DNA from 2 places in the Acidovorax sp. 106 genome. Region 2 is predicted to be linked to the other one. Evidence: predicted binding sites of a transcription regulator. Region 2 holds the regulator's gene; the other holds the start of a gene.
The links. Region 2 encodes FNR, which switches genes on or off when oxygen is low (the NO sensors DNR and NnrR bind a similar motif). Its sites were predicted from a motif close to TTGATNNNNATCAA; they were not measured.
Positions count from the first base shown of each region.

Region 1 (7,375 bases), 1.3 Mb from region 2:
TCGACCAGTGGCGTCAGCTCTTCTGGCAGGTCGCGAGCTTGCAGGCGTGCGTCCAGCGTTTGGGGGGAGATGTTCTGGGCCTCGATGGATGCAGCGCGCAGCGGATGCAGCATGCGCTGCAGTGTCAGGTGTGTGGCTATCAGAAAGACCGCCAGGAAGGTCAGGCAAGTGGCCAGAATGCCTTGGTGCAACCCCGGGGTGCCAAACGATTGGCGCAATTTGAGGACCAATCGGTCGCTGGCTGCAAATTGGACATACCAAGTGGTGCCGCCATGCTCAATGGGCGTGGTGGCCGCGTGCATTGGCACGCCATCGTGCTGCAGCGCAAACCGTTTGAGGTGGGGGTCAAACGCGGCGCCGGGCGGGGCCAGTGCAGTGGCTTCTTCGCTGGTGGGCGAGAAGATCACCCTGCCATCGGCTGCCGTGATGCGCACGAACACATCTTCTCGGAAACTATGAAACAGCCACTTGTCGATTTTTTCCTCATCAAACCCGATGGGGGTGCCGTCGGCAGCAAACTGGGCCCGTTTGGCCAAGCCTTGTGCAAAGTGCTCCGCACCATACTGCAGCATGTAGCGGTTAAAGGGCTTTGCCAGGAAAAAAGCCATCAATCCGACCAGCAGGGCGCTGGTCAACATGCCAATGCTGTAGACCACCAGCAGGCGGGTGCGCAGGCTACGAGGCCACTGAAACTTCACGGAGGGCATAGCCTTGGGTGCGGAGGTTGACGATCTGCATGCGCGAGCCTGCTGCGGCCAGTTTGCGACGCAGCCGGTGCAGCGCCACGTCCAGTGCGTTGGGCGTGACCGCCTCTGTCAGGCCCCAGGCTGCTGCCTCCAGAGTGGACCGTTTGACGGTTTGCCCCGCTTTGCGGGCCAGGCACAGCATGATTTGCAGCTCGGTGGCGGGCAGGGGCACGGCGGTGCCTGCGCAGACCATGTGGCCGTGCTCTGGGCTGATCTGGACATCACCGTGGGCCGGCGCAAACTCTTGCACCTGGGCTGGGCGCCGCAGCAGTGCACGCACCCTGGCCACCAGCTCTTCCATCGGAAAGGGCTTGGTGAGGTAATCGTCCGCGCCCGAGTCCAGGCCTTCGATGCGGTCATGGAGTGCATCGCGGGCTGTCAGCATCAAGCAGGGGGTGGGGCGACCGGCGGCGCGCAGGCGTTTGACCAGGTGCAGGCCATCGCCGTCTGGCAAGCCTCTGTCGATGACCACCACACCGTAGGTGATGTCTCGCAAAGCCAGCCAAGCGGGTTCCATGGCATGAAACACGTCGGTTTCAATGCCTGCATGGCCCAAGGCCTGGCGTACCAGATCCGCCAGCCTGCTGTGGTCTTCAATGAGTGCAATGCGGTTCATGGGGCCAATGTGCAAGCGAATGCTGGGGGCGCTCGGTCAGCGCCAGCAGGTGGTCTTTCATCTGGGCAATGCGCTGGGTGTCAGCGTGGCGCAGCAGGGCCTGCTGCATCCACAGGGCTTGTGCCGCAGCCCTGCAATGGAGCGACAGCGACACATCGCAAGCATCATAGGCGCAGGCCTCGCCGATGAAATCGGTCCAGATGGCCTGGTAGCGGCCATGCGCCATCAATGCTGCGGCCGCACGCTGCCCCTTCGGTTGGTGCCGCGCGTTGTCGCAGAGGCAGCGCAGGTAAGCCCTCAGGTGCCGAGCGGCACCCGGTGGCTCGGTGGCCAGCGCCACCACCATGGCCTGGCGAAAAGCCCGCACGGTGCGCTCGAAGAGCGCGTCCAGCCGCGCGCGGTGATGGGCCTGGGCGCTGTGCAGCCGCCTTGCAATGCGTGGATGGCCTCGCAAGGCGTGGTCATGCCACCCTTGGAGCGCCTGGGGTGCGGGCGCCTCCAGCGTGCACACAAACGGGCCCAGGTGCCTCATCTCAGAAACGGTACAGGTAGCCGATGGTGGCGCGTGACAGGCTCGACCGGCCCACGATGGGACTGCGTTTGATTTCGTCAGGCAACTGGGTGCTGCTGATGTCCAGGAAGATGGTTTGCTTGGGCTGGATAGGGTAGTCCAGCCGCAAACCCAGCTCCAGCGCCGTGGCGGCCTTGCCGGTGTATTGGGGGCGGTTGGGCAGGGCTTCGCTCGCCTTCACGCCAAAGTAGTAGTCCACGTATTTCTTGTCGAGCCACTGGGCTTGCACCCGTGGGGTGATGCCGAGTGGGCCGACGTTGAAACGCCGGTCCAGTTGCAGCATCGCCTTTTGCCCCTTGCTGTGGCCTGATGCGTCGGCGGTCCATTCTGCGGTGGCGCGCACGAAGGGGTGCATCCAGGTGGCTGTGCCCCCGGCCCAGAAACCGCCCTTGCGTTCGTCCATGCCCGCCAGGATGGGCGCATCGTCGGCTTCGTAACCCATGCCCTCGTACTTGAGGCGGCCAGTCAGGGCGATCGAGCTGTTGGCGCCTACAGGCCATTGGCCCAGCTTGAGATCGGCCCCGGTGCCCGCCACGCGCAACCAGGCATTTTCGTAGTGCAGCAAGGGCAGCGCCCGCGTTTTGTTGTCAGCGCCCAGGTAGGGGCTTTGAAACACCCCGACGCCAATGCCCAGACCCCATTGCGGCGCCGATGAGTCTGGTGCAGTGACTTCGGATTGCGCGGCAGCGTGGCCCGACAGTGCCAGACCCGCGAAAGCCGCTATGGCGCAATAGGAAAGCCGGGCTGTGTGGGAGGTGCGTTTTTTGGGCTGTTGCATGGATGGAATCCTGAATGGGAAGGCGCTGATGGTCCGCTGCCTGGGCTTACTGGCGACTTACCGTGCTGGCCTTCCAAGGGGACTGGATGGGCCGAGCGTTGTGTTCGCCTGCGGGCAGCGTCCTGGCCCTGATGATCTCCTTTGTGCCCGGCGAGGCGGTGCAAATGCTGGCCCGGGGCGCCTGGGGGGGCGACCCGCTGGCCGCACCGGCGAGGCATCTGCCGTGGTCCGCTTCAGCGGCAGCGCGATCACTTCGCAGTCGCCCTCGGGCGCGCCGTCGAGCACCAGATTCTTCAGCACCCGCAGGCCCTTGGGGCGGATGACCTGGTGGCTTTTCGAGCGTCTTGCTGTCGGCGGGGGGCGATGCTGGTGGTGTCAATGCCCATCAGCTGCACGCCCCGGTCGGCCAGCCGCTCGATGGGGGCGAGCGCATAGGCGCTGAGCTGGCCGTCCCGCTGCCCACAAGAGCGGCAAACACAACCCCCTGGCGTCGTTGCCCCGCCTGGTTGGACCCCTGTATTGCCTGCGACGGAACGCCAAGCCAGGGCCGCTTCGCTGAGTCGTGCTGGCCGATCTAAGTATTAACCCCTAAAAGATAAATATGACACTTTTCGAATTTTGGTTGCATTTTTATCATTGTTGCCCAACAATCCACATCGATGGAGATCGATTCCTCAACTTTTGCGCTGATGCCCACGACAAGCTGGGGCAAGTGGGCAACCAGAGGCTTCGTTTGCCAGACCTTTGAGTCCGCTGGCTTTTGTCATGGGGGTCACCCCGACCAGCAGGCTCTGCTCATTTGGATGTAAGGAGAGGACCTCATGAACCGCTTGAAAGTCTCTACCCGCCTGATTCTGGGCTTTGGATTGCTGGCACTGATCGGCATCGTGATCGCTGTGATCGGCGCATTGAACATGCGCTCCATGGCCCAAGACCTTCAAGAGGTCTCTGAGAACCGCATGGTCAAAGTGGCGCAGTTCACTGAGATCAAAGACAACCTCAATGCGATTGGGCGCTTTGCTCGCAACGTCCTGATTTCTGACGACCCCGCGTTTCGCAACCAAGAAAAGCAAAAGATCGCAGAGTTGCGCAAGGCCAATAGCGAGCTCTTGGCGGCGTTGGACAAGACAATCGTTTTGCCTAAAGCCAAAGAGCAGCTTGAGACCATCCACAAAAACCGTGGCATCTACAACAAGGCCATAGACCGTGCGATAGAAACAGCAGAGCAAGGCGACAAAGCTGCCGCTGGGGCCTTGTTAGTGGGCGAGGTGCGCACTCTGCAGAACGTGGTCTTCAAGGCGGTAGACGACTCTCGCGCCATGCAAAAAGAAATCGCAGACAAGCTTGCAAGTGAGGCTGCCAAATCAGCAGCCACCTCTACATTGCTGATGGCCTCCATGGGCGCTTCCATGCTGGTGCTGAGCCTGCTGGTGGGCTGGGTCATTGTGCGTGACTTGTCCAAGGCCTTGGGTGCAGAGCCCGCAGAGTTGGCCGATGCTGCCCAACGCGTTGCAGCCGGTGACCTGAGCGTGGAGCTGCACACCCGCAGCGGTGACGAGGTCAGCGTGATGGCGGCCATGAGCGCCATGCAAAAAGCGCTGACGGGTGTGGTGGCTACCGTGCGCAGCGGGGCCGATGGCGTTGCCACAGCCAGCTCCGAGATTGCACAAGGCAACAGCGACCTGTCCAGCCGCACGGAGCAGCAAGCGAGCGCGCTGGAAGAAACGGCAGCGTCGATGGAAGAGCTGGCCAGCACCGTCAAGCAAAACGCAGACAGCGCCCGCCAAGCCAATCAGCTGGCTGTGAACGCCTCCACCGTGGCGGTGCAGGGCGGCGACGTGGTGGGCCAGGTGGTCAATACCATGAAGGTCATCAACGAAAGCTCCAAGAAGATCGCGGACATCATCAGCGTCATTGACGGCATCGCCTTCCAGACCAACATCTTGGCGCTGAACGCTGCTGTGGAAGCCGCCCGTGCGGGCGAGCAAGGCCGAGGTTTTGCCGTGGTGGCCAGCGAAGTGCGCAACCTGGCCCAGCGCAGCGCCAGTGCGGCCAAGGACATCAAGATACTGATCGACAACAGCGTGACCGAAGTGGCGCGGGGAACCACCTTGGCGGACCAGGCGGGCACGACCATGACCGAGGTGGTCTCTGCCATTCGCCGCGTCACGGACCTGATTGCGGAGGTGAGTGCCGCGAGCAACGAGCAAAGCCAAGGCGTGGCCCAGGTGGGCGAGGCGGTGTCGCAGATGGACCAGGTCACGCAGCAGAACGCTGCGCTGGTGGAAGAGAGCGCGGCCGCAGCCAGCAGCCTGAGCACGCAGGCGCAGCAACTGCAGCACGCGGTGGCGGTGTTCAAGCTCGCCGGTGATGCCGCCCACGGCGCTGCCCGCCACAACACCTCGTTTGCTGCACATGCCTCGACACTTGCGCGTCCAGCAGCGTCGCCTGCATCGCGTCCTTTGGCTGCTAAGGCAACCAGTCAGAAGATTGCAATGGCTAGCAACAAACCTACCGCAGTCCCCGCAGCCGCTGGCGGCGGTGATTGGGAAAACTTCTGATTGGGGAACCCAATGCTCAATGCCGCCACCACCACACCATCGTCCTTTGCTGCATCCTCTGCAAGCACGGGCGCACTGACCGACATTCGAGAATTTCTGGCATTCAAGATTGCCAACGAGGAATACGGGGTGGACATCTTGCGCGTGCAGGAAATACGCTCTTACGAAAAGCCCACCACCATCGCCAATGCCCCCGAGCACCTCAAGGGGGTGGTGAATCTGCGCGGCGTCATCGTTCCCATCATCGACCTGCGCATCAAGCTGGGCGTGGCAGAAGTTCAATACGACCATCTGACCGTGGTGATCGTGCTGAGTATCGGCCAGCGCGTGGTCGGGGCGGTGGTGGACAGCGTGTCGGACGTGCTGACATTGGAGCCATCGCAACTGCGCCCTGTGCCGTCACTCGACTCGAACTTCGACCGCGAGCACCTGCTGGCGATTGGTTCGGTGGACGAGCGCATGCTCATCTTGCTGGACATCGAGAAATTCCTGGCCGATACCGTGTTCGGCGAGATGGCTGCCACAGCCCATTAGCACGCCAACGCCTCTCTCAGCGGACCGCGCCAGGGCGAGACGGTGCCGCCCTGCAGCTACCTGGTGTCTACCCCGGCAGTCATAGGCAGGGCTGATCGCGAATGACTGGCTGCATTTACTGCAGCCCCTCACGCCCCATCGCCCGTGTCGGGGGGAGGGCGGCAGCACACAACCCCAGCGGCCATCCCTTGCACACTGGCCTAGGGACCGCAGCGCCGCGCTCCTCAGCCCTGATTTGAATCAAGGGCCTGCGGAACTACTTTTGTAAAATGAGAACCAAACTCATTTGCACAAAGATAAACCGCATGAAAACAATGCACGAGGGTGCTGCCGCCGCCTTGCACCCCAGCCCATCGGTTGTGACACCGGCTGTGGCACCGGCACCTGCCTCTATGGCCTTGGGCCTGGACAGCCTGAAGGCCCGCACGCCTGCGTTGGTGACCGGGCTGGTGCCCGCTAGCGATGGGCGCGAGCACAGCACCTTGCTGCGCTTGCTAGAGATTGGCTTTGTGCCCGGCGAGGCGGTGCAAGTGCTGGCCCGTGGCGCCTGGGGGGGCGACCCGCTGGCCGTGCGGGTGGGGCAGGCCACGTTTGCCCTGCGCCAGCAAGAGGCCGCCATGGTGCAAGTGCAGGTGTTGGCATGAACGCGGCGGTGACTATGGGCGCAGGCGCAGCCACCCCGGCGGGCGAGCTGATGCGTGTGGCCCTGCTGGGCAACCCCAACTGCGGCAAGACAGCATTGTTCAACCTGCTGACCGGTGCCCGCCAAAAGGTGGCCAATTACGCGGGTGTGACGGTGGAGCGCAAAGAGGGCGTGCTGCACACCGCCACCGGCCGCAAGGTGCGGGTGCTGGACTTGCCCGGCGCCTACAGCTTGCACGCGCACAGCCTGGACGAAGCCATCACCCGCGACATCGTGCGGGGTCGCCGCCCTGGCGAAGCCTTGCCCGACCTGCTGGTGTGCGTGACGGACGCCACCCACCTGCGGCTGAACCTGCGCCTGGTGCTGGAGGCGCGGGCCCTGGGCCTGCCTATGGTGCTGGTACTGAACATGAGCGACATGGCCGAGCGCCAGGGCATCCAGATCGACCGCGAGGTGCTGGCCCGCGAGTTGGGCATGCCTGTGCTGGCCACCGTGGGCGTGCGCGGCGATGGCGCCAGCGAGCTGCTGGCCTGGCTGGATTCGCCCGCTGCGCAGGCGCTGAAGGCGCCGCAGGTGCCCGCCCAGGAGGCGGTGGCGCTAGATGCCTCTGCGCTGGATGCGCAGACCCAGGTCATCCGCACCCACCAGCAGGTGCACCGGCTGATGGAGTTGGCGGTGCGCGCCCCGGCGGCCAGCCTGCGGGCGGACGACCGCATCGATGCCGTGGTGCTGCACCCGGTGTGGGGCATGCTGCTGCTCTTGACCACGCTTTTCTTGATGTTCCAGGCCGTGTTCACCTGGGCGACGGTGCCGACCGATGGGATCAAGGCGGGAATCGAGTGGACTTCGGGCCTGATCCAGGAGCACATGGCCGATGGACCGCTGCGCAGCCTGTTGGTGGACGGTGTGGTGGCAGGGGCCGGGGG
Region 1 is NZ_RCCC01000001.1:3,538,925-3,546,299, forward strand. Features, by position in the region: gene C8C98_RS15690 (ATP-binding protein) at 1-698, opposite strand, end outside; gene C8C98_RS15695 (response regulator transcription factor) at 676-1,362, opposite strand; gene C8C98_RS15700 (hypothetical protein) at 1,340-1,894, opposite strand; gene C8C98_RS15705 (MipA/OmpV family protein) at 1,896-2,711, opposite strand; partial or broken gene C8C98_RS22080 (kynurenine formamidase) at 2,913-3,169, opposite strand; gene C8C98_RS15715 (methyl-accepting chemotaxis protein) at 3,533-5,272, shown strand; gene C8C98_RS15720 (chemotaxis protein CheW) at 5,285-5,806, shown strand; gene C8C98_RS15725 (FeoA family protein) at 6,112-6,450, shown strand; gene feoB (ferrous iron transport protein B) at 6,447-7,375, shown strand, end outside.
Region 1: C8C98_RS15725 (FeoA family protein) is a predicted target of FNR. The motif match lies at 6,037-6,050, and genes of this name have one in related genera.

Region 2 (7,375 bases):
CACCCTCGTCACCGACCTCCACCAGGCCTTGGGTCTGCATGTCCTGGAGCTGATCCAACTCAGCAGCAAAGTAGCGGCGGAAGTCAATCAGCCAAGCCTGCTCCATGGGCTCAATGAGCAACTCTCCTTGGCACATCAAGGCCATGATGGCAGCACGTCGCACCAGATCGTCCCGATTCAGTGCCAAGCCACGGACCACGGGCAAACGCCCCTGGTCGAGGTGGTCGTAGTACTCATCCAGGGTCTTGGCATTTTGGCTATAGGTGGCACCAATGCGCCCAATGGCCGATACGCCCAAGCCAATCAGATCGCAGTCAGGCTGCGTGCTGTACCCCTGGAAATTACGGTGCAAGCGCCCTTGCCGCTTGGCAATGGCCAGGGCATCGGTGGGCAGCGCGAAATGGTCCATCCCCACATACACGTAGCCCGCCTCCAAAAAGGCATCCAGCGAACGCGACAACATGGCCACCTTGGCTCCGCCCGTAGGCAGCTCGGCAGTGATGATGCGACGCTGGGGCTTGAAGCGGTCTGGCAAGTGAGCATAAGCGTACAGCGCAATCCGATCCGGGCGGAGCTGAGCGATCTGGGACAGCGTACGGTCAAAAGATTCAGGGGTCTGGCGTGGCAAACCGTAAATCAAATCCACATTGATGGAATCAAACCCAATGGACCGGGCGGACTCTACCAAAGCAAAGACCTGCTCGGCGGGCTGCACGCGGTGCACGGCCTTTTGTACCTCGGTGTCAAAGTCTTGCACACCAAAACTCAGCCGGTTAAAACCCAACTCGGCCAACAAGGCCAAGCGCTCTGCATTCACAGTCCGCGGGTCCACCTCGATCGAATACTCACCCCCAGGCGCCAGCGTGAAGCTGCGCTTGAGCATAGACATGAGTTCGCGCAAGCCCTCATCCGAGAGAAACGTCGGCGTCCCCCCCCCCAAATGCAGCTGACTGACCACCTGCCCTACACCGCACTGGGCCGTGTGCAGATCAATCTCACGGCTCAGGTAGCGCAAATAGACATCGGCGCGGTCATGGTGTTTGGTGATGATCTTGTTGCAAGCGCAGTAGTAGCATAGCGACTCGCAAAACGGAATGTGCACGTAAAGCGACAATGGCATCGCCTTGGCACCTGTTCCCAGATGCCTCTGCGCCAATGCCAAGGCATATTCCTCTTGGCCAAATGCCTCCACGAAACGGTCTGCCGTGGGGTAGGAGGTGTATCGAGGGCCTGGCACGTCAAAGCGGGTCAGGAGTTCTGGGGTAACTGCGGTCATGGGGATATCCTTGCGTACTAGCTTACTGTGCCGCACCCCTCCTCTTGCGTCCTTGACCTGCATCAAGTGAAGTCATCTCCACAAGAGCGACAATTTGATGCATATCATCTGCTGCTACTCGCAGACCGAGGCATACCGGCCTCCCTCGTCGTGCACGATATGCCCGAACATCAACCAGGTTTCTGTGCCATGAATCCGCTCACCATCAAAGTCGCTTGCTCCAACTGCAACCTCCGCGAGCTTTGCATGCCCGTTGGCCTCAATGACGAACAGCTGCAGCGCATCGACGAGGTGGTGGCCGTGCGCCGCAAAGTCAAGCGCGGCGGCACACTTTTTCGCAATGGCGAAGCCTTCACCTCGCTGTACGCCATTCGCACAGGTTTCTTCAAGACCTGTGTCGCCACTGAGGATGGTCGCGACCAAGTCACGGGCTTTCAAATGGCCGGTGAGATCATCGGCCTGGATGGCATTGTCAATGATCACCATACCTGCGACGCCGTGGCGCTGGAAGACGCCGAAGTCTGTGTGATGCCGTTTGATCGCATTGAAGAACTCTCACGCGAAGTAACGGCACTGCAGCACCATGTGCACAAAATCATGAGCCGCGAAATCGTGCGCGAACACGGCGTGATGCTTCTTTTGGGCAGCATGCGGGCTGAAGAGCGCTTGGCGGCATTCCTGCTCAACCTGGTACAGCGCCTGCATGCTCGCGGCTTCTCTCAATCGGAGTTGGTGCTGCGCATGACCCGGGAAGAAATTGGCAGCTACCTGGGCCTCAAATTGGAAACCGTGAGCCGCACTTTCTCCAAATTCGTAGAGGATGGAACCGTCGAAGTTCGCCAGCGCCACGTACGAATCTTGGACACCGATGCCCTGCGCCGCATCGTGAACAATCAGCAAGCATGCCATTGAGCAACCTGCTTGCAGGGCATGCCCAACGGTAGCTTGCAACCCACATCAAGGGCAAGATGGTGTCTTGCGGCAATCGTCAGGCCGGTCTTGGTCAGGCACAGGGCAGCGGTTGAGTTCAAACGGTGACATGGCCAGCAGCGTGGTCATGGCACCCGACAACATGGTGAGCGCCCAAAAGGCAAAGAACGCCAGGGTGTAAACCCCCTGCCGAGACAACGCCAGCGGCTGTCCAAACCAGTGCAGGTCTTGGGGGTCCACCATGGCAAACACCAACACCTCCAAAGCCCCGGCGACCAAAAAAGCAGGCCAAGCAATCCACATCAAACGCTGTGTCCACATCGTGGTGTCTCCGTATGGTTTTGAGAAGGCGTCGAAGCCTGGGCCTACCGCCATGGAGGCCCTGACCCCGCAACTAGCGGGGCTGGTCTTTGAGTGGTGTCACGGCATGGTTGCGGCCCTTGAGCGCAGGTGCCATGCCGGGCTCCGGATTCTCCAGCCTCTTGTTGATGTCAATGCCTTGCTGGTAGTAGTCTTCAGCAACCACAGGGTCAGGACTGGACACTGCAATCCACAAGGTGACGAAGCCCGCCACTACGACGATCGCGGGGCCTGAGAGCACCAGCCAAACATGGCCAAACTTCCACCAAGGGGCAGCCTGGACGGGTGCGGGTGCGGGTGCTGAAGAGGAAATCGAAGACATAGCAAACTCCATCAAAACGGGTAAAACAGCGAGACCACAGGCTGCTTACCGAGGAACCAAAAAGACAGTTTTTTCCGATACATGGGCGCCACCACCTTCCGCCCCAATCTCAAACGTCACAGGATGCGAACCCGGCGTTGCGGACCCATAGGGCACCTGCAAACGCACCGCCACCCAGCGTGACTGCGCAGGCTCAATGTCCACAGCAGCCTCCGATACGACCTCCAAGCCCTCCAGCCCCTTGGCTGCTACGTGGTAGCGCTGAGGCAACTCCGTCGCATTCATGATCTGGATACGGTAGATGTTCTCCAGCTTACCGCCCGCAACGATGCGAGACAAGGCGGCACGATCCCGCACAACGTCGACCTTCAAAGGCGTTCTGGTCATCAGGCTGGCAAGCATGGCCACACACAAGGTCACCAGCACGGCGCTGTAAATCAACACACGGGGCCGCAACACGCGCCGTAGGATCTGGGACTGCGACCAGCGCTTCACGACGCCATTCTGGGTAGTGAACCGAATCAAGCCACGGGGGTACTTCACCTTGTCCATGACAGTGTTGCACGCATCCACGCACAACCCGCACCCAATGCACTCGTACTGCAGCCCTTTGCGAATATCAATACCCACAGGGCACACCTGCACACACAGCGTGCAGTCGATGCAATCCCCGAGACCCTTCGCCTTGTGATCTACGGTCTTGCTGCGTGGCCCACGTGGCTCACCACGCGCAACGTCGTAGCTGACGATGAGCGTGTCCTTGTCAAACATGGCGCTCTGAAAGCGTGCATAGGGACACATGTACTTGCACACTTGCTCACGCATGAAGCCCGCATTGCCATAGGTGGCAAAACCGTAAAACAACACCCAGAAAATCTGCCAGCTGCCCTGCAAAGCGATCAGCTCAGCGCCCAGCTCGCGGATCGGCACAAAGTAGCCAACGAAAGTGAACCCCGTCCACAGGGCTACTGCAATCCAAACGGCTTGCTTGAAAAACTTTTTCCTGACCTTTTCAAAGGTCCACGGACCGCCATCCAGGCGCAAGCGGGCACTGCGATCACCTTCGATCTTGTGCTCAATCCACATGAAGATTTCGGTGTAAACCGTTTGCGGACACGCAAACCCACACCACAAGCGCCCTGCCACCGCAGTGAACAAGAACAGAGACAGTGCTGAGATGATCAGCAGCCCCGTAAGGTAGATGAAATCCTGCGGATACAGGACCAGACCAAAAATGTAAAAGCGGCGCGCGCCCAGATCGAACAGCACCATTTGGCGCTGCCCCCACTCGAGCCAGGGCAGGCCATAAAACACCAACTGGGTCAGGAACACCATGGCCCAGCGCCACCGGGCAAACAAGCCGCTGATCGAGCGCGGGTAAATCTTCTTCTGCGCCTCGTACAGGGAGACGATCTCAACCTGACTGCTGGAAGCATCGGAGCCAGCTGCCTCGACGGGAGCGATGGGAATGACCTTGCGAGGGGACTCGCTGGGTTGCTTCATGGTGGCGCTCTTTATTTCTTCAAAACTACTCAACCCAAACAACAAAGGGCGGTATCACCCGATACCGCCCCGTACCCAGCTTACTGAGCCTTGTTGTTTGACAAGCCCCAGACATACGAGGCCAGCACCTTGATCTGGGCTTCCGTCAACTTTTCTGCCTGTGCAGGCATCTGGTTGACCTTGCCGTTGTTGATCATGGCCGTGATGGCTGCCTCACCCCAGCCATGCAGCCAGATGTCGTCGGTCAGGTTGGGGGCACCCAGGGCCTGGTTGCCTTTGCCGTCCATGCCATGGCATGCAGCACATGCCGTGAACTTGGACTTGCCCAAAGAGGCGCGCAATGAATCATGGGGGCTGCCCGACAGGCTCAACACGTAGTGCGACAGGTTGCGCACATCTTCAGGCGTGCCAACCGCTGCAGCCATGGGAGGCATGTTGCCAATACGGCCCTTTTGCAAGGTTTCCAGAATCTTGTCTGGAGTGCCGCCGTGCAGCCAGTCGCCATCCGCCAGATTCGGGAAACCCTTGCTGCCGCGGGCATCCGAGCCATGGCATTGCGCACAGTTGTTCATGAACAAGCGCTCGCCAATCGCCTTGGCCTGCGGGTCTACCGCAATGCCCTCAGGGGTCATGGCGGCAAAGCGTGCATACAAAGGCTCCAACTCTTTGTTGGCCTTTGCCACTTCAGCCTCGTACTCGCCCTTCTGGGTCCAGCCCAGCTTGCCAGCCGAACTTCCCAGGCCAGGGTAAGCAGCCAGGTAGCCCAAGCCAAAGATGATGGTGATCACGAACATCCACACCCACCAGCGTGGCAGGGGGTTGTTCATTTCAACCAGGTCTTCGTCCCAAACATGGCCTGTGGTGTTATCGGCCGTTGCCACGACCTTCTTGCGGCCTGCCATCCAAAGCAGTAAGGCGCAGCCGATGATGCCGATCAATGTCAGCGCGGTCACAAAGACCGACCAGAAATTGCTGGTGAAGTCACTCATGGGTTTTTCTCATTCTGGTGGAGTTCATTCTTGCTCAAAGGGCAAGCGAGCAGCTTCATCAAACTTGGCGCGGTTGCGACCCATGTAGGCCCACACCCAGATGCCGATGAAGCAGGCCATCGAAGCCAGTGTGGCCACGATGCGCATGGTGGTGATGTCCATTGCTGCTCTCCTTTACTTGAGCGCGCGGCCCATGACTTGCAGGTAGGCAATCAGCGCATCCAGCTCGGTCTTGCCCTTGACTTCATCCGCTGCGGCCGTGATCTGCGCGTCGGTGTAAGGCACACCCACCGTGCGCAAGGCCTTCATGCGGGGCGCGACATCCGTAGGGTCAATGGTGGTCTTCTCCAGCCAAGGGTAGGCAGGCATGTTCGACTCGGGCACCACATCACGCGGATTGTTCAAGTGGATGCGATGCCATTCATCGCTGTACTTGCCGCCCACACGGTGCAGATCAGGGCCTGTGCGCTTGCTACCCCACTGGAAAGGATGGTCATACACAAACTCGCCAGCCACCGAATAGTGGCCGTAGCGCAGCGTCTCTGCACGGAAGGGACGGATCATCTGCGAGTGGCAGTTGTAGCAACCTTCGCGGATGTACACATCGCGGCCCATGAGCTGCACAGCGGTGTAGGGCTCTACACCCTTGACAGCCTCAGTGGTGGACTTCTGGAAGAACAGGGGCACGATTTCCACCAGACCGCCAATGGCGATCACCAGCAGAATCAGCACGATCATCAGGAAGTTGTTGGTTTCAATCTTCTCGTGGCTGAAACCGGTAGAAGCTTGCTTATTGTTTTGAGACATATTGGCTCCTTAAGGCTCAAGCGTGGGCTGCGTTCACGGCGGGAATCGCCACCTTGACCGAGCGGCCAGAGATTGCAGTGGCCCACACGTTCCAGGCCATCACCAGCATGCCGCCCAGGTACAGCAGACCACCGGCAACGCGGATCACATAGAAGGGGTAAGTGGCCTTCACGCTTTCAACGAAGGTGTAGGTCAGCGTGCCATCGGGGTTCACGGCGCGCCACATCAGGCCCTGCATCACACCGGCAATCCACATCGCAGCGATGTACAGCACGATGCCGATGGTGGCCATCCAGAAGTGCAGTTCAATGGCCTTGATGGAGTGCATCTTTTCGCGGCCAAACAGACGGGGCACCAGGTAGTACAGCGAGCCCATGGAGATCAAACCCACCCAGCCCAAGGCACCAGAGTGCACGTGGCCCACGGTCCAGTCGGTGTAGTGGCTCAGGGCGTTGACGGTCTTGATGGACATCATCGGGCCTTCGAATGTGGACATGCCGTAGAACGACAAGGACACGATCAGGAAGCGCAAGATAGGATCGTCGCGCAGCTTGTGCCATGCGCCAGACAGCGTCATCACGCCGTTGATCATGCCGCCCCAGCTGGGGGCCAGCAGGATGAGGGAGAACACCATACCGACGGATTGCGTCCAGTCAGGCAGCGCGGTGTAGTGCAGGTGGTGAGGACCCGCCCACATGTAAGTAAAGATCAGAGCCCAGAAGTGCACGATCGACAGGCGATACGAGTACACAGGGCGACCTGCTTGCTTGGGGATGAAGTAATACATCATGCCCAGGAAGCCTGCCGTCAGGAAGAAGCCCACGGCATTGTGGCCGTACCACCACTGCACCATAGCGTCTTGCACACCGGCGTAGGCCGAATAGCTCTTCATGTAGCCCGCAGGCACCGCTGCACTGTTCACCAGGTGCAACAACGCCACAGCCAGAATGAAAGCACCAAAGAACCAGTTGGCCACATAGATGTGCTTGACCTTGCGGGTACCCACCGTGCCGAAGAACACGATGGCGTAGGACACCCAGACCAACGTGATCAGGATGTCAATGGGCCATTCCAGTTCTGCATATTCCTTGCCGGAGGTGTAGCCCAACGGCAGGCTGATCGCCGCTGCCAGGATGACCAGTTGCCAGCCCCAGAACGTGAACGAGGCCAAAGCGGGGGCAAACAACC
Region 2 is NZ_RCCC01000001.1:4,789,293-4,796,667, forward strand. Features, by position in the region: gene hemN (oxygen-independent coproporphyrinogen III oxidase) at 1-1,276, opposite strand, end outside; gene fnr (fumarate/nitrate reduction transcriptional regulator Fnr) at 1,466-2,188, shown strand; gene C8C98_RS21060 (hypothetical protein) at 2,234-2,527, opposite strand; gene C8C98_RS21065 (FixH family protein) at 2,601-2,888, opposite strand; gene ccoG (cytochrome c oxidase accessory protein CcoG) at 2,934-4,391, opposite strand; gene ccoP (cytochrome-c oxidase, cbb3-type subunit III) at 4,472-5,380, opposite strand; gene C8C98_RS21080 (cbb3-type cytochrome c oxidase subunit 3) at 5,405-5,542, opposite strand; gene ccoO (cytochrome-c oxidase, cbb3-type subunit II) at 5,555-6,187, opposite strand; gene ccoN (cytochrome-c oxidase, cbb3-type subunit I) at 6,204-7,375, opposite strand, start outside.